Regions from separate parts of the Pristimantibacillus sp. Z349TD_6 genome, predicted to be linked through region 1. Evidence: a T-box and tRNA genes for the amino acid it is inferred to sense, from the RefSeq annotation. Region 1 holds a T-box; the other holds one or more tRNA genes.

Region 1 (8,943 bases):
AAGTGTAGTTTTGAGCATTGGATGCATACACCTTCATACGTTTGTCTGCACCGACAACAATGGATTCACCTTGCTTCTCATAAGGCCCTTGATTAACCGAACGGTACACACGGTAACCAACGACATCAGCAGCAGTACTATCATTAAATGTCAATATGAGCACGCCATCCGACGATTGCAGCTTAACGCTTGCCGGAGGCGGTGGAGCTGCTCCATCATCAACGCGAGGGTCTTTTTTAGACGGCGCGTTGTTTTCTGCATCCGCAGGAAGGTAAATATCAAGTGGACGACGACTGCTTGCCGGAAGTTTCTCCTGCGCTGCCTTAATTTCATCCATAAGAACATCCAGCGGTTTTTTACGCTTAATAACGATTTGTTCCTTAATCATATCGCTAGGAGTAGCTGGGTTCGGAACATAGTTAACGCCATTGAAGGAAATATAAGCCATCTTCACGAGCGCGTCATCTGTTTTCTTAGGAATATCCTTCTTGTTAAACCAGTCAGTAACAAGCATGCCTGCTTGCTTCGTTAATTGACTTGGAAGCAATCCGCTAGCGCTCGACACCGTAGCTTTGACAATGCCGGATGGACGTTCAAATTCTTTAGTGACAAATACTTCCGGCTTCTTCTCAGCCATCTTATTCATAATGAGTGCCCAGATGGAACGAGCACGCGTTTTGCCGACCTCGGATAGGGAGTTGACCTGTTCCTCATAACCGGCCCACACGCCTAGCGTAATATCTGGCGAGAAGCCCATAAACCACACGTCACCGTAGCTTTGTGTGGAGCCTGTTTTACCGGCAATAGGAATTTCACCGTACTTATCGAATTGTGATTTCAATTTGTTGGCAGAACCGCTTTTGCTTGAAATAACAGTCGACAGCATATCCGTCATCAAGAAGGCACTCTGCTCGGAGAACACTCGTTTTGGTTCCTGCTTGTGTTCATATACAATTTTTCCGTTTGCATCTGTAATTTTTTGAATCATATAAGCATCATTGAAAACGCCTTTGTTCGGAATCGATCCGTATGCATTCGTAAGCTCTTCAACCGATACGCCGATGCTTAGACCGCCAATTACACCGGTTTGTGCATAAGCATCTTGCGGCTGCAGCGTTGTAATGCCTAGTTTTTTAACGAACTCCCAAGCATTTTCAATTTTGACTTCCTCATTGAAAATTTTCAAAGCAGGCAAGTTCAAGGAACGGTTTAATGCCTCACGCGCCGTTACTAGACCCGCGAACTTACGGTTTACGTTCATTGGGATATGGAAACCCTTTTGGCCATCTTTCAGGACAATTGGAGCATCGTCAATTATGCTCGCGGGCTGAATGATACCCATTTCAATAGCTGGAAGGTATGCCGCCAATGTTTTCATCGTTGATCCTGGCTGCCTTGTCATCTGAGTGGCATAGTTTAATTGCTCCTCATAGAAGTCTCGGCCTTCAAGCATTCCCACAATAGCGCCAGTTTTGTGATCGAGCATGATCGCAGCAATCTGCTCCAGCCCTTTTTTCTCGCTGTATGGCGTGAAATTCTCATCATTAGTGCCAATCTCACGCATGAGCTGGTAGACATCCTTGTCGATGGTTGTATAGACATGGTAGCCGCCGCGCAGCAAATGATCGCGAGCTTCCTCAATAAGCGGAGCATTTTCTTTTTTGCGAAGGTCTGCTTTTGTTAAAGTAGAATCCTGCGCCATGAGCATAATTTCCGCTGCTTGACGTTCTGCTTCAAGCATGAGATAAGGATAGGTTGTATAAGCTTTTTCTTTTGGCTTAGCCAGCGTTTTCCTAATATCGAATTTGGACGCTTCGTCGTACTCTTGCTGAGTAATCCGCCCAGTCTCGAACATTCGCTTCAAAACTGTTTTTTGACGTCCAAGCGCGAGTTCAAAGCCCGCCTCATTGAATTGACCTTTACCTGTGAACGCTGTATAGGCAGAAGGCCTTTGCGGTAGACCTGCCAAATAGGCAGACTGCGCGATATTCAGCTGGTTTAGATCCGAAATATCAAATATCCCTTTGGCAGCTGCTTTAATGCCGAACAAATTGTACCCGCTGGAACCATTTCCGAACGGAACCTTATTCAAATAAGCTGCTAAAATTTCTTCTTTCGTTAAATAACGTTCCATGCGCAGCGATAAAAATATTTCTTTAATTTTACGGCTATCTGTTTTGTCCAAACTTAGAAATACACGTCGCGCAAGCTGCTGAGTAAGCGTACTTCCGCCCGTTTGCGTATCTTCATTTAGAAGCTTTTGCTTTACTGCACGTCCAAGGCCGTTAATGTCTACGCCATGATGCTCCAAAAAGTTATTGTCCTCAATGCCAAGTACGGCAGTAATAACCTGCGGCGGTAAATCATCATATGTAATAATCATTCGGTCCTCTGACGTTCTTAGCTGTCCGACAAGTGAATCATCATTGAAGTAAACAAATCCAGTGATGGCATTTTCGCCGATCTTCTCTACAATAACGGATCGAGGTCTTACGGTTTCGTCTTTCACAAGCGCGGCCACATAACCAGTTACTGCTCCACCGGCAAGCAATCCGATGAAGATTCCGAAATATACCATCCATTTAGCTGTTATAAAAGTTACGATTCCAAATGTACGCCATTTGCTTCTTTTGTTTGGCGCAGGTTGACGATCTTCTTGCATTTCTATGACTCCTCCTCCAAATAGCACACCTATTATAACATAAATCGCTAAAGTAACGCATTCTTTCCTTGCATTGACTTCACAGCATGGCTATGGTATAAATTCAATAATGTTTTATCTAATCAATGCTTTGAAGGGCATGAGTAGACAGCGAATCGTACTTTCAGAGAGCCGGTGGGTGGTGGAAACCGGTATGCGCCGCTTGTTGAATTACCGCCTGGAGCTAAGTGAAGGAACCGTATACTGACAATCCTCTGCACATTTTGGCAAAAAAGCCTGTGGGGCAGTCGAATCAGCCGTAGTAGTTCACTTCGGAGCCCGTCTCCGTTATCAACAACGAAGTGAGAGTACCTCTTTTTTATGTGAAAAAAGGCAGGAGTACTCTAACGAGGGTGGTACCGCGAGCTAATCCTTCTCGTCCCTTGGGGCTGGAAGGATTTTTTATGTCTATATAGACGCATACAAAGGAGGAAAAGTTCTATGGTGAAGTGGGAAAGTTTAAGTGGCGAGCAGAAAAGTGAGGTCGAGCGTCAGCTGGCTGTCATTCGCCGCGGTGTTGTGGAGATTGTACCTGAGGATGATTTGAAAAATAAAATAGCGAATGCTGTAGCAACAGGAAGGCCGTTAAATGTAAAGCTAGGACTTGATCCTTCAGCGCCAGACATTCATATCGGCCATACGGTTGTTCTTCACAAGCTTCGTCAATTTCAGGAGCTCGGTCATCAGATTCAGCTGATTATCGGTGATTTTACAGGCAGAATCGGCGATCCAACGGGCAAATCGGAAACGAGGAAGCAATTGACGGAAGAAGATGTGAAGCGGAATGCGGAAACATACCAAAAACAAATTTACAAAATATTAGATCCACAGCAAACAAAGCTCTACTACAACTCGGAATGGCTTGCACCGCTTAACTTTGCTGATGTTGTAAATCTAGCCGGGAAAGTAACGGTTGCACGCATGATGGAGCGTGATGATTTTACAAAGCGGTACACGAGCGGCTTGCCGATCAGCATTCATGAATTTTTCTACCCGCTGATGCAAGGATACGATTCCATAGCTCTTGATTCCGATGTGGAGCTAGGAGGCACGGATCAGACATTTAACCTGTTAATGGGCAGAACCTTGCAGAAGGAATATAATAAACCGGGCCAAATCGTTATTACGACTCCTTTGATCGAAGGGTTGGACGGCGTAAATAAAATGAGCAAAAGCTTGGGCAATTACATCGGTATAGATGAAGAGCCAAACCAAATCTACGGCAAATCGATGTCGATTCCAGATAGGCTTATGCTCAAATATTACGAGCTAGCTACCGATTTGAGCAACGAGGAGCTTGCGGCATTGAAAGCTGGACTGGCAGATGGTTCTGAACATCCTCGTGATGCGAAGATGAAGCTTGCAGCGACATTTGTACGAATGTACCATGGCGAAGAGGCAGCGAAAGCGGCAGAAAATCATTTTATTACCGTGTTTCAACAACGTGCGCTGCCTGATGATATCGAAGAGGTATCTATTGCTGCGGAACAATTGGAAGCTGGTCAAATTCGCATCGTGAAGCTGCTCACTATGCTTGACTTGCTGCCAACGAGCAGTGAAGCGAGAAGAAGCGTTCAGCAAGGGGCTGTTCGTATAAATGAAGAGAAGATAACGGATATTAATGCGGATATTTCTCCTAAGGATGGCGACGTGCTTCAAGTAGGAAAACGTAAATTTATAAAAATTAAATTAACATAATTGGTATAATAGAGCTTGTTGAAATGATAAAATTCAACAAGTTCTATTTTTTTAGAAACAAAAGAGCGTTTTCAACGTATTAAATAACGGAAGCATTAACAGGTTATGGATACTAAGGGAGGAGGAGAGAGTTGGAGACGCTATTTATGTCTTGTCTAGTCGGAGGAATCCTTTATGCGCTCGTAAGTATTATTTTTGGGGATTTGATCGGGCAAGCACTCGATGGAGCACTCGATTTTTTATCCTTAGATGGTCATTCATGGCTGTCGCCGACTGCGCTAGTAGGCGGGATAACCACTTTTGGCGGAGCAGGGATCCTACTCGGACGCTACACTGCCTTTAGTTCAACAGCCATCGTGATGATTGCCTTATTCATCGCACTTACAGCTGCAGTAGCTGTTTTCTTTCTCTACATTAAGCCGATGGAGCAAAGCGAGAATTCGATCGCTTTTTCGCTTAATGATTTGTCGGGTAAGCTCGGGGAGGTGCTGGTCCCCATTTCTGCGAAGGGCTATGGTGAAGTGATGGTTAAAGTGGGAGCTGGATTTACGAATCAAATTGCAGCTAGCTTCGAAGGCGTTGAAATTACAAGCGGCTCCAAGGTTGTCGTTGTTGAGGTAAGGGACAGCACTTTGTATGTATCGGAAGTAAATCTATCTTAATTAAAGCAGCATAAGGGGGAAATTCAATGGAAGATATTTATGTTATACCTGCTATTGTAGTTGGCGTTTTTGTTATATTGGGTCTTGCCTTCTGGGCGCGCTACAAAACAGTTAGTCCAGACGAAGCGATGCTCGTAACGGGATCATTTCTAGGCTCCCGAAATGCAAGCACGGATGAATCTGGGCGCAAAGTGAAAATCATTAGAGGCGGAGGCGCGTTTATTCTGCCGATATTCCAGAAGGCTGAGTTTCTATCGTTATTGTCCCATAAGCTGGATGTATCGACGCCGGAGGTATACACAGAGCAAGGCGTACCAGTCATGGCAGACGGTGTAGCGATCATTAAAATTGGCGGTGCGGTTGAAGATGTGGCGACGGCGGCAGAGCAGTTTCTAGGCAAGCCTACCGAAGCGCTCAAGGGTGAAGCGCAGGAAGTATTGGAAGGACATTTGCGCGCAATTCTTGGCTCAATGACAGTGGAAGAGGTATATCGCAACCGCGATAAATTTGCGCAAGAGGTGCAAGGGGTTGCAGCTAAGGATTTGAAAAAGATGGGTCTTCAAATCGTTTCCTTCACGATCAAGGATTTGCGCGATAAACATGGATATTTGGACGCGCTCGGTAAACCGCGAATTGCTGCAGTCAAGAGAGATGCTGAGATTGCGGAAGCTGAAGCGATTCGGGATGCTAGAATTCAGAAAGCACTCGCTGCTGAGGCCGGTCAAAAGGCCGAGCTTGTGCGTGATACCAACATTGCGGAAGCAGAGAAAGAAAAGGAAATGAAGGTCGCGACATTTAAACGTGACCAAGATACAGCAAGAGCGGAAGCGGATCAGGCTTATTCGATTCATGAAGCGCGTGCTAAGCAAAACGTAGTCGAAGAGCAAATGAAGGTTGAACTCGTACGTAAAGAACGTGAGATCGATCTGGAAGGAAAAGAAATATTGCGTCGTGAGAAGCAATATGATGCAGAAGTGAAGAAAAAAGCCGATGCAGACCGTTACGCAGTTGTACAAGCGGCGGAAGCAAACAAGGCGAAGCTTCTTAATGAAGCTGACGCTCTGCAATACCGTATTGAAGCGGAAGCCAAGGCACATGCTACCCAGAAACGTTTGGATGGTTTAGCTGTTGCAGAAGCAGAGAGAGCGAAAGGTACAGCGGAGGCCGACGTCATTCGTCTTCGCGGTTTAGCGGAAGCGGAAGCAAAAGAGAAGCTAGCTGAAGCTTTTGAGAAATTTGGAGAAGCTGCTATTCTTGATATTATCGTAAAAATGCTTCCTGAACTGGCTGGCAAAATCGCCGATCCTATCGGCAACATTGATAAGCTTACTGTTGTTGATACAGGGAATGGCGAAGGGGCAGCTCGTATAAGCAATTATGTAACTTCATTAATGTCTACTGCTCCGGAGATGCTGAAGAGCGTATCGGGAATCGACGTGAATGCAATCATTAAAGGACTGACGAATAGAGGCAGTAATTTACCTGCAGTACCTAGCAAGCCGGTTGATATTGCTGCTGCTCCTGCTGTAATCAAGCTTCCTGAACAATAAAGTAAGGCAGCGTAAACAGAAAAAAACCTTGAACCAATTGGTTCAAGGTTTTTTTGTTTATTAACGGCTGTAGAATTCGACGATTTGTTTCTCGTCGATATCTTGGGAAAGCTCACCGCGGTCAGGCAGACGAAGGAATTTACCTTCCATTGCTTGATCGTTGAACTCCAAGTAGTTCGGAAGGTGATGACGACCTTCCATAGCTTCTTTAATTGTTCTAAGGCTGCGGCTGCGCTCGCGCAAACCGATTACATCGCCAAGAGAAACGCTGTAAGAAGCGATATCCACTTTCTTGCCGTTTACAGTTACGTGACCATGTGATACCAACTGACGAGCTCCTGCACGGGAGTTGGAAAGGCCAAGACGGTAAACGAGGTTGTCAAGACGGCTTTCAAGGAGGCCCATGAAGTTTTCACCGGCTTTACCTTTCATTTTTGCCGCTTTGTCAAACAAGTTGCGGAATTGTTTTTCGTTCAAACCGTACATGTGACGAAGCTTTTGTTTCTCTTGCAATTGAACGCCGTAACCGCTCATTTTTCTGCGTTGGTTAGGGCCGTGTTGACCTGGTGGAAAAGCGCGTTTTGCAAGTTCTTTACCCGTTCCGCTCAAAGAGATTCCAAGGCGACGGCTTAGTTTAAATTTAGGTCCTGTATAACGTGACATACGTAATATTAACTCCTTCATCAAATAAATTTGTGAATGGGGTTGTGTTTCGCCGAATACGTTCAATGTTCGAGCAAGCTCGTCCCTGATAGGCTAGTCAGCCGCTGGCCTATAGTGAACGTATTTCATGAGGGTGACACAAAACCGTACGCCCATCTATTCATCAATAAATAATATATGAAATAGATAGCTGTTGTCAAGGTTCACTAAGGAAATTTAATGATGTTTGAAACACATCGAAAGACCTATATTTTAAATACATAGTAGTGCAAATTTCTCAAAAATGGAGTATGATGATTGTAATATTAAGTGAAAATAGGAAGCTCATCACCTTGGTTGACAGATGGAAGGGTTGGGGCTGCATGGTTGATCGAATGAATAGCAATTTTGCATATCGTAAAACATCAACAATTGTGGATACATCAGCAGAGTCACAACCGATTTGGTTCATCAGCGAAGATATTAGCGATGCGGACAAGCCCTTGCTATCACCATTGTTCCAAGACAGTTTCAATCAGTGGGTAAGTGAAACATCAGGATTAGCCTCATTTGAGTCTGGTGAATTTGTGTTATTCAATAATGAAGCGGAAGAGATCTCATCTGAAGGTCTTTATGACGCTGAGGCTTGCGAGAAACGCGATGCTGCGCTTGCAAAGGTTGTCCAAAGCGTTTTAAGCAGCGGTTTATCTTGCCATAATGAAGCAGATGATCTATTTACAGCAGCAGTGCCTATTCATAGGCGAGGCGATGGTGCTGTTTTTTGTATTCTTGCTTATGTGTCTCCAATTGGTTATCAGAAGGACATCGCGCAGCTTCAAATGTGCTCATTGCATTTTCGCAGCTGCTTTTACCATAAGTTTGAACAGCTTTATGTCAAGGATTTGCTTTTGCAGCAGCAGCGGGCTGAGCAGGAAGCAAATAGAAGAGATTCTTTGTTTCAAGCAGCCAAACGGCTTTATGATCAAATCGATGTTGCATCGGTGCTATCGGAACTGCTTAGCAGCCTTGAACAGCTCTATCCAAACTCGGAAGTTCATTTGTATTTGTCGCAGGACCACTTAAATGGTGATCCGCGTGTAAAGCCGCTTGTTTTCAAAAACTTGGAGCATGATCTCGTCACCAAGGCTTTTTTGAATGGCAAATCGGTTACGGAGCATGACAGAGACGGTACGCTTAGGCTGGCTGTTCCAATGAACGGCAAACAAGCCGCGTATGGTGTGCTTTGTTTGTATATAGGTCCAGGCAAATGGGATGAAGCAGACTTGCCTGCTTTCCTGCTGCTGGCGGATACTGCGGGATCAGCCTTCGAGAATGCGAAGCTGTATGAGCAGTCTAATCTGCTTATTAATGAGCTGCGACTAATTAATGAGCTTACGAAACGATTAAACCAGTCGCTTAGGCTCAAAGAAATTTTTCAATTTGCTACCACAGAGCTTTTAACGATATTTGATGCGGATTATTGCTGTGTTTTGCAGCTTAACAAAGAACAAAATCAATTCATCGTCATGTCCAGTAATTTTCCTTCCCTGACGAGCGAACAGTTTTTGCCCGATTATGGGTTTTGCGGGATGGTTTATCGAACCAAGGAGCCGATGATCATATCCGATTACTGGCATACTCGTGTGGTAACGTCCAAGCTTATGGATAATACTGGTTCAAGATCGCTTAT
Region 2 (8,943 bases), 3.3 Mb from region 1:
GATGAGGTGGGGGTAGCGGAGAAATTCCAATCGAACTCGGAGATAGCTGGTTCTCCCCGAAATAGCTTTAGGGCTAGCCTCGAGGAATGAGCGTCGTGGAGGTAGAGCACTGATTGGGTGCGGGGCCCGCCAAGGGTTACCAAGTCCAGTCAAACTCCGAATGCCATAGACGTGCTACTCGGGAGTCAGACAGTGAGTGCTAAGATCCATTGTCAAGAGGGAAACAGCCCAGATCATCAGCTAAGGTCCCCAAGTGTGTGTTAAGTGGGAAAGGATGTGGAGTTGCAAAGACAACCAGGATGTTGGCTTAGAAGCAGCCATCATTTAAAGAGTGCGTAATAGCTCACTGGTCGAGTGACTCTGCGCCGAAAATGTAACGGGGCTAAACACACCACCGAAGCTATGACATGTACCGTATGGTACTTGGGTAGGGGAGCGTTGAATACGGATTGAAGTTGGACCGTGAGGACTGGTGGACTGTATTCAAGTGAGAATGCCGGTATGAGTAACGAAAAGACAAGTGAGAATCTTGTCCGCCGAAAGCCTAAGGGTTCCTGAGGAAGGCTCGTCCTCTCAGGGTAAGTCGGGACCTAACGCGAGGCCGAAAGGCGTAGTGGATGGACAACAGGTTGAAATTCCTGTACCACCGAAGATCGTTTGAGCAATGGGGTGACACAGAAGGGCAGTGACGCGGACTGATGGAATAGTCCGTCCAAGCAGTGAGGCTGATCGATAGGCAAATCCGTCGATCATGAAGGCTGGGCTGTGATGGGGAGCGAAAATTGCAGTAGCGAAGGTCATGTACTCCGGCTGTCAAGAAAAGCCTCTAGTGAGATCTAGGTGCCCGTACCGCAAACCGACACAGGTAGGCGAGCAGAGCATGCTAAGGCGCGCGGAAGAACTCTCGTTAAGGAACTCGGCAAAATGACCCCGTAACTTCGGGAGAAGGGGTGCCTCGGTAGGGTGAATAGCCCGAGGGGGCCGCAGTGAAAAGGCCCAAGCGACTGTTTAGCAAAAACACAGGTCTGTGCGAAGCCGTAAGGCGAAGTATACGGGCTGACGCCTGCCCGGTGCTGGAAGGTTAAGGGGAGCGGTTAGGGGTAACCCGAAGCTGTGAACCGAAGCCCCAGTAAACGGCGGCCGTAACTATAACGGTCCTAAGGTAGCGAAATTCCTTGTCAGGTAAATTCTGACCCGCACGAATGGCGTAACGACTTGGGCGCTGTCTCAACGAGAGATCCGGTGAAATTTTAATACCTGTGAAGATGCAGGTTACCCGCGACAAGACGGAAAGACCCCATGGAGCTTTACTGTAACTTGATATTGAACTTTGGTACGATCTGTACAGGATAGGTGGGAGCCTTTGAAGCATGAGCGCCAGCTTGTGTGGAGGCAACGTTGGGATACCACCCTGATCGTATCGGAGTTCTAACCTAGAACCGTGAAACCGGTTCGGGGACCGTGTCAGGTGGACAGTTTGACTGGGGCGGTCGCCTCCTAAAATGTAACGGAGGCGCCCAAAGGTTCCCTCAGAATGGTTGGAAATCATTCGAAGAGTGCAAAGGCATAAGGGAGCTTGACTGCGAGACCTACAAGTCGAGCAGGTACGAAAGTAGGGCTTAGTGATCCGGTGGTACCGAATGGAAGGGCCATCGCTCAACGGATAAAAGCTACCCTGGGGATAACAGGCTTATCTCCCCCAAGAGTCCACATCGACGGGGAGGTTTGGCACCTCGATGTCGGCTCATCGCATCCTGGGGCTGAAGTAGGTCCCAAGGGTTGGGCTGTTCGCCCATTAAAGCGGTACGCGAGCTGGGTTCAGAACGTCGTGAGACAGTTCGGTCCCTATCTGTCGCGGGCGCAGGAAATTTGAGAGGAGCTGTCCTTAGTACGAGAGGACCGGGATGGACGTACCGCTGGTGTACCAGTTGTTCCGCCAGGAGCACCGCTGGGTAGCCAAGTACGGACGGGATAAGCGCTGAAAGCATCTAAGCGTGAAGCCCCCCTCAAGATGAGATTTCCCAGTATGTAAGACCCCTTGAAGACGACGAGGTTGATAGGTTCGGGGTGGAAGCACAGCAATGTGTGTAGCTGACGAATACTAATCGGTCGAGGGCTTATCCTAAACACGTTTACTGTGACCCATACATCCAGTAGACAGCAGCTAAAAAGGCTTCAGCAAGCCTAATCTTTCGTATCCAGTTTTCAGGGCGTAATGTTCTGACTTTGCAAGCGTCCCCGAACGCTGCAATCGACAACTATTCGGGGGACAAGCGTGGCGGTGTAGCTCAGCTGGCTAGAGCGTACGGTTCATACCCGTGAGGTCGGGGGTTCGATCCCCTTCGCCGCTACCATTACCTTTTTTATCGTAACATTTGGAGGATTAGCTCAGCTGGGAGAGCATCTGCCTTACAAGCAGAGGGTCGGCGGTTCGATCCCGTCATCCTCCACCATATGTACTTATTCGGTTTTATGACCGGATCCACTTGGAGCTGTGGTGTAGTGGCCCAACATGCCTGCCTGTCACGCAGGAGACCGCGGGTTCGAATCCCGTCAGCTCCGCCATTTTTCTTTAAAGTAAGGCTCGGTAGCTCAGTCGGTAGAGCAGAGGACTGAAAATCCTCGTGTCGGCGGTTCGATTCCGTCCCGAGCCACCACTTTATTTTTCGTTACGACGAGAAATAAGTAATAGTATGGAGGATTAGTGAAGTGGCTAAACACGGCAGACTGTAAATCTGCTCTCTCTGAGTTCGGTGGTTCGAATCCATCATCCTCCACCATTTCTTTTACAGCAAGAGCCATTAGCTCAGTTGGTAGAGCACCTGACTTTTAATCAGGGTGTCGTAGGTTCGAATCCTACATGGCTCACCATTTTTTCTAAACACACCTATACAACCGTAGATCTTAGGATCTACGGTTTTTTTGTTTGATTATAATTGAAGTGAAAAAGAGTTTGCTCATCTTAATGATGGGCAAACTCTTTTTTTTGTATAGTTAAAACCAGAATAATGAATGAATCTTAGTTTTTACTCCGTAGATTCAATTCATAAGCAAGCTCGTTTACGGTTTCGTTTAGTCGAAGTTTAAGTTCTTCATTTAATTCAAATACTGGAGCTTCATTTGGCTCTTGTGAACGCTCGATTTGGGAATCAACGGCGTACACTCCGCTTACATATAATTTCGCACCCATGGATGCGAGTACCGGCTTGAGGGAATAGTCAATAGAGAGTAGATGAGCGATGGTGCCGCCGATAAACAGAGGAGCAATGATTTTACCATCAAGTCCTTTTTGCGGCAGCAGATCTAGAAACGTTTTTAGAACGCCAGTATAAGATGCTTTGTAAACTGGGCTTGCAATAATAACAGCATCCGCATTCTCAACAAGCTGATTGGCTTCTATAATAGCAGGGCTGCCAAAACGAGCGTGAATTAGATCTTCGGCTGGCAAAGAAACCACGGTTATCGTATTAACCGAAAGACTTTTTGTTATCAATTGCTGCTCTACGTACTGTGTTATGCCGTTTAAACGAGATGATGCATTTGGACTGCCTGAAATAATTACAATCTTGGACATGGGTGCACTCCTCTTTTTCAAATAAATAGTATGAAATAAAATTACATTAATCCGATAAGTAAACTTTGAATAGATAGTACCATGGCAGATGTTATTTGGTCAAACAGGTTTGATTTGTTTCTTGTATTTTATCGATATAAGGGAACAATGTATACATATAGGAATGAAATAGAAAAAGGGGTAGTTGCAATGGTATACGGATTAGCGGTTTTAATTAGCTTCGCGATCGTATTTGCAAGCGTACCACCGCTTCGTGTATTTGCGCTGCGACTTGGTTTTGTCGATCGTCCTAATCAAAGAAAAATACATAACAAGCCGATCCCTCTCATGGGTGGCGCGGCTATTTTTGTTGGCTGCATCGTTACGATGTTTATTTATATCGGATTCACTCCGCTCACTTGGACCATAGTTACGGGTGGAACAGTGCTCGTAATTATTGGACTTCTTGATGATGCGTCAAAGGCAAAAGGGAAAGACTTTCCGATATGGCCGCGTGTCATTCTCTATATGGGAGCTGCGTCAATCCCAAGCTTATTTCACATCAAAATTGCGGGTATTACCAATCCGTTTACACATTTGTTTATTTCATTTCCCGATTGGGTGTCGTGGCTGACAACGATGCTATGGGTTTTCGCGCTAATCAATATGATCAACTTTATTGATGGCGTAGATGGGCTGGCTTCAGGGGTATGTACGCTTTCAGCACTTACGCTATTGACGGTGGCGCTCGTCAAAGGACAGCCAAGCACCGCTATTCTTGCCATTATTGTAGCCGGAGCATGCTTTGGTTTTTTGGTTCATAATTTCTATCCAGCTAGAATTTTTATGGGTGATGCAGGAGCGACCTTCCTAGGCTTTACGCTTGCTGTAATTGCTGTTGATGGAGCGTTTAAGAAAGCGACATTCATTACCTTGCTAGTTCCATTACTGGCGCTTGGATTGCCTATATTTGACACGGCTTATGTCATGCTGCGCAGGCTTATAAGCGGTAAAGGCTTGCATCATGCGGACAAGCTGCATACGCATCATCTTTTGATGAAATGGGGACTGAGTCAAGTTCAAACGGTTTCGTTTCTATATTTAATTGCTGCGTTATTCGCGCTCTTGTCAATCATTCTTTTACTGGTAATAGGCTGAATTAAGCAAGCTCTTGTGGTACAATGACGGGAAAAAGCGTTATTCCACATAAAGGTGCGAATAAACTTTTTTTACTTATTAATCCGCTTATATGGAGCTGCTAATCGCAATAGGTGTCCTCCCATAGGAGGAAGCACGCAGCCGCAAATGCTTGTGGAGATTGGAGATAGAGAAATGAGCACGACAGACTGGTTGAAGCCGCTGAAGCACATTTTGAACTGTCCGGTACATGCTGTTTCGAAATCTATAGCGGAGTGGAACGATTTAATTAGCAATGCTGATGTGGTGTGGTTAGGCGATCATATAGGATCTTCTCCTATAGAGGGCCAACGCGTAGAAAAAGACGAAAAAACGTGGATTGTCATTTCATCTGCGGAATATGAAGTGGATTTATTAGAAATCGATTGTCCATCGCTTCAGGCAACAGAGAAGGAACTGATAAGCTGGACATTGCAGCTTAATCGCGGACATTTAATGGAGAAAAAAAATGCGGCGCTCTCTGAATCAGAGAGGCAAGCGCTTAAGCTTGGTGATTGGATTCAGAAGCAGTTGGAATCGGATGAGCCCGCATATTCCTTACCTGATCATTTAACCGTTGGCAGTCGTTTATTTAATGAAATGATACCTTTCTTACTCGTTACAGAGCAGTCTGGCACGAAGCATGCAACCTATTCTGAATTAGAAAAACTTCTGCGTTCATTTATGTCCGACGATGTCTTGCTTATTCCGCTCAAGAGCCAGGAATGGCTCATATGGGGTTCGATGTCCTTGCTGAGAGATGAGGATTCCGATGCTTTCGATGAGCAGGAGGAAGAGACGATTGAGGATAGTCTAGCTTCGATTGGGCTTGGATTGCATGAGATGCTTGCCAGTGAGTGGATTGGTGAATGCCACATCGCAGTCGCTCATCCTTCATCACCAGCAAAAGGTATGATTGAGACGACAATGCTGCTGCGGGAGACGATTAATCTCGGCCGAAAATTCCATGTAGGAACGAATATTTATTTGCCGTGGATGCTTCAGTTGGAACGTTTGTTGAATGCAATTCCGGAGGTTCATCGTGCGAGATATTTGGAACAGTCGTTAAAAAGAGCGGATCTATTCGTTGAATCAGAAATGCTGAGTACATTGGAAACTTTTTTTACGCTTGATTGCAATGTTAGTGAGACAGCGAAGAAATTATACATTCATAGAAATACATTATTATATCGTTTGGACAAGCTTAAACAAGAGACTGGTTTAGATGTTCGTCAATTTAGGGATGCCGTACTAGTCAAAATTATATTACTATTGTACAAAGTTACGAAAAGAAATTAGTTTTTTTGTAAAGTATGTGCATAGTCACAAGCTCCATAGTGGGATAAGATATAGGCATAACGAAATTTCTTTCTAGGGGGAAAATTATCATGGCAGGCGTACGTTTAGAAGGCATTTACAAAAAATACCCGGGTACTGACAAAGCATCGGTTACTGACGTTAACTTAGATATTAAAGACAAAGAGTTTCTCGTATTGGTCGGACCATCTGGTTGCGGTAAATCGACAACTCTTCGTATGATTGCAGGCCTTGAAGAAATTTCCGAAGGCAAATTGTTCATCGGCGACCGCCTTGTGAACGATGTTGCTCCTAAAGACCGCGACATCGCGATGGTATTCCAATCCTACGCGTTGTACCCGCACATGAACGTTTACCAAAACATGGCTTTCGGCCTTAAACTTCGTAAATTCAAAAAAGCAGACATCGACAAACGCGTTCGTGAAGCTGCTAAAATTCTAGATATCGAGCATTTGCTTGACCGTAAACCAAAAGCACTTTCCGGTGGTCAACGTCAACGTGTCGCTCTAGGACGCGCAATCGTTCGTGAGCCACAAGTATTCTTGATGGATGAGCCGCTTTCCAACTTGGACGCGAAACTTCGTGGACAAATGCGCGCTGAAATCAGCAAGCTTACAAAACGTCTTGAAACAACAACTATCTATGTAACGCATGACCAAATCGAGGCAATGACAATGGGTGACCGTATCGTTGTTATGAAAGACGGTTTCATTCAACAAACAGCTTCACCAGAAGAACTGTATAACCACCCGGTTAACATCTTCGTAGCTGGCTTTATCGGCGCTCCATCGATGAACTTTATCAGCGGTTCGCTTACAGAGCAAGGCGGCGCGCTTCGCTTCAAAGCAAGCGGCGTTGATGTAGTAGTTCCTGAAGGCAAAGCAGCATCGCTTCGCTCGAAAGGTTACATCGGCAAAGAAGTGATTCTTGGCATTCGTCCAGAGGATCTTCACGAAGAGCCAGTATTCTTGGAAGCATCCCCACAAACAATCGTGAACGCAAATGTTGAGGTTGCTGAGAACCTTGGTCACGAGATGTACTTGTACCTGAACGGTATCGGCACTGACACAGTTATCGCTCGTGTTGACGGCCGCTCTGGTCTACGTGATGGCACAACTGTTAAGCTTGCGCTTGACATGAACAAAGTACACTTGTTCGACAAAACGACAGAACTTAACATTTTCGAAGCTTAATAAATAGTATGGAAGAAGAACGGTCGGATTATCCGATCGTTCTTTTTTTTATTTTAAACTAGAGGGCGTTTTTGTCGAAATGGCTGTTGCGATTAAATAAATAGAGTCAAACAAAACCGTTTCCATGCTTCGGCTGTCTAATACAAAACAAAAATAATAATGTATAAGAAATGAGAGGCAGCCTGGGCAGGAGGGAAGAGGCATGAATAAGGATGAGTGGGCTGAAGCGGCTATACGGGGCGATGAAACGGCGCTGCTGCAGCGTATTGATCTAGATAAGCATCAAATGTATGGGATTGCTTATTCATATATGCGAAATGAGTCGGACGCATTGGAGGCTATACAAGAAACGGTTTGCCGGATATGGACGAAAAAGCACACTTTAAGGGAGCCGAAATTTTTTACAACGTGGGCCATTCGTATTTTGATCCGTGTGTGTATGGATGCTAAGAAGAAGCAAACGAGGGAGCGTCCTACGGATTCGATAGCCGAGCAATATGATTTGAGGGAAAAGACAGTTGAGTACGATGAGACAGCAGCACGTCTTGATATGGCTGCGCAGATTCAACTGCTTCCGGTTAACTATCGTATGGTAATAACACTTAAATATTATCGAGATATGACGATTACTGAAATTGCCGTGCTATTGGAGAAGCCTGATGGGACCATTAGAACGTGGCTGAACAAAGCATTAAAAGGACTAAGAGCAGATATGGCATATATGAAGGAGGAGATACGAAATGAGCGAGGCCAAGGAGACGCCGTTCAGGCAAGCCAATCAGGCGCTGCGAAGTGACATAGACCATGTGAATCAGGAGCTTGTTGTGATGCCGGAGCTGGCGCTGGATGCAGCAATACGAAGTGGGATAGAGCAGGGGCGGAAGCGATCCATACGTAGAAACAGAAAAAGATGGAGTGTGAGCATGATTGCTGCAGGGCTAAGTGTAATCCTGCTTCTAACCGCGTTCGTTCGCGTATCTCCTGTGTTTGCTTCTATTGTGAAGGAAATTCCGGGTTTCAGCGGGTTTGTTGAGTTGATTCAGGGAGATAAGTCCTTGATTACAGCAATGGAAAATGATTTCATACAGCCTATAAAGCTCTCGGACGAGAAAAACGGCTATATCTTTACGGTTGATGGTATTATAGCCGATGATCAGCGTATGGCTATTCTGTATACGGTAGAGGGACCAGGAATTAACGGCAATACAGGATTTCTGGATTATAAATTAAAAACGAGTGATGGTAAGGATTTGGTCGCTTCCATTGGTTCATCGCATTATCCGAATGACGATGCCGAGGGTTCAAGCGTTCCTGTCCATCAATATTTAGATATACTAATGGGCGAAGGTTCTAAAATGCCGGAAAGCCTGCAATTCAGCTTATTGCTTGGCGGTCAGTGGCTAATGGTTGATTTTCCGATTGAGCATAAAAGATTCGAGGGAATGCGCGAAGAAATCTCGATCGAGCAGAAGGTTGAGGCCGGCGGACAACGCTTTACGGTGAAAAATGCTGTTATCACACCCCTTCAAATAGCTGTGACAATCGAAGCAGATGCAACTAATGACAAACACGCAAATGGTTTTATAAATATAGCGCTTGTCGATGAGAAAGGCAGGCGATATGAGTCGAATTCTGCGTTTGGCGATTCTAATACATCAATTACCCGTCACTTTAAGAGCAGCTATTTCGTTAAGCCCAAAAAGT

Evidence for each region. A T-box is a leader RNA that pairs with one kind of tRNA and senses whether it is charged. The one in region 1 lies ahead of tyrS (tyrosine--tRNA ligase), so its partner is inferred to be a tRNA-Tyr.
Region 2: it encodes a tRNA-Tyr, which carries the amino acid that the T-box ahead of tyrS (tyrosine--tRNA ligase) is inferred to sense. The anticodon was not compared.

What each region holds. Positions count from the first base shown of each region.
Region 1 covers NZ_CM149662.1:3,483,703-3,492,645, forward strand. Annotated here, with positions in the region: gene AC0VYE_RS14895 (transglycosylase domain-containing protein) at 1-2,662, opposite strand, end outside; T-box leader at 2,784-3,088, shown strand; gene tyrS (tyrosine--tRNA ligase) at 3,146-4,399, shown strand; gene AC0VYE_RS14905 (NfeD family membrane protein) at 4,531-5,061, shown strand; gene AC0VYE_RS14910 (flotillin family protein) at 5,088-6,611, shown strand; gene rpsD (30S ribosomal protein S4) at 6,672-7,274, opposite strand; gene AC0VYE_RS14920 (sensor domain-containing diguanylate cyclase) at 7,607-8,943, shown strand, end outside.
Region 2 covers NZ_CM149662.1:195,189-204,131, forward strand. Annotated here, with positions in the region: rRNA gene AC0VYE_RS00945 (23S ribosomal RNA) at 1-2,125, shown strand, start outside; tRNA gene AC0VYE_RS00950 (tRNA-Met) at 2,278-2,354, shown strand; tRNA gene AC0VYE_RS00955 (tRNA-Val) at 2,378-2,453, shown strand; tRNA gene AC0VYE_RS00960 (tRNA-Asp) at 2,489-2,565, shown strand; tRNA gene AC0VYE_RS00965 (tRNA-Phe) at 2,582-2,657, shown strand; tRNA gene AC0VYE_RS00970 (tRNA-Tyr) at 2,696-2,780, shown strand; tRNA gene AC0VYE_RS00975 (tRNA-Lys) at 2,796-2,871, shown strand; gene ssuE (NADPH-dependent FMN reductase) at 3,020-3,574, opposite strand; gene AC0VYE_RS00985 (glycosyltransferase family 4 protein) at 3,764-4,711, shown strand; gene AC0VYE_RS00990 (PucR family transcriptional regulator) at 4,886-6,028, shown strand; gene AC0VYE_RS00995 (ABC transporter ATP-binding protein) at 6,118-7,239, shown strand; gene AC0VYE_RS01000 (sigma-70 family RNA polymerase sigma factor) at 7,442-8,035, shown strand; gene AC0VYE_RS01005 (DUF4179 domain-containing protein) at 7,980-8,943, shown strand, end outside.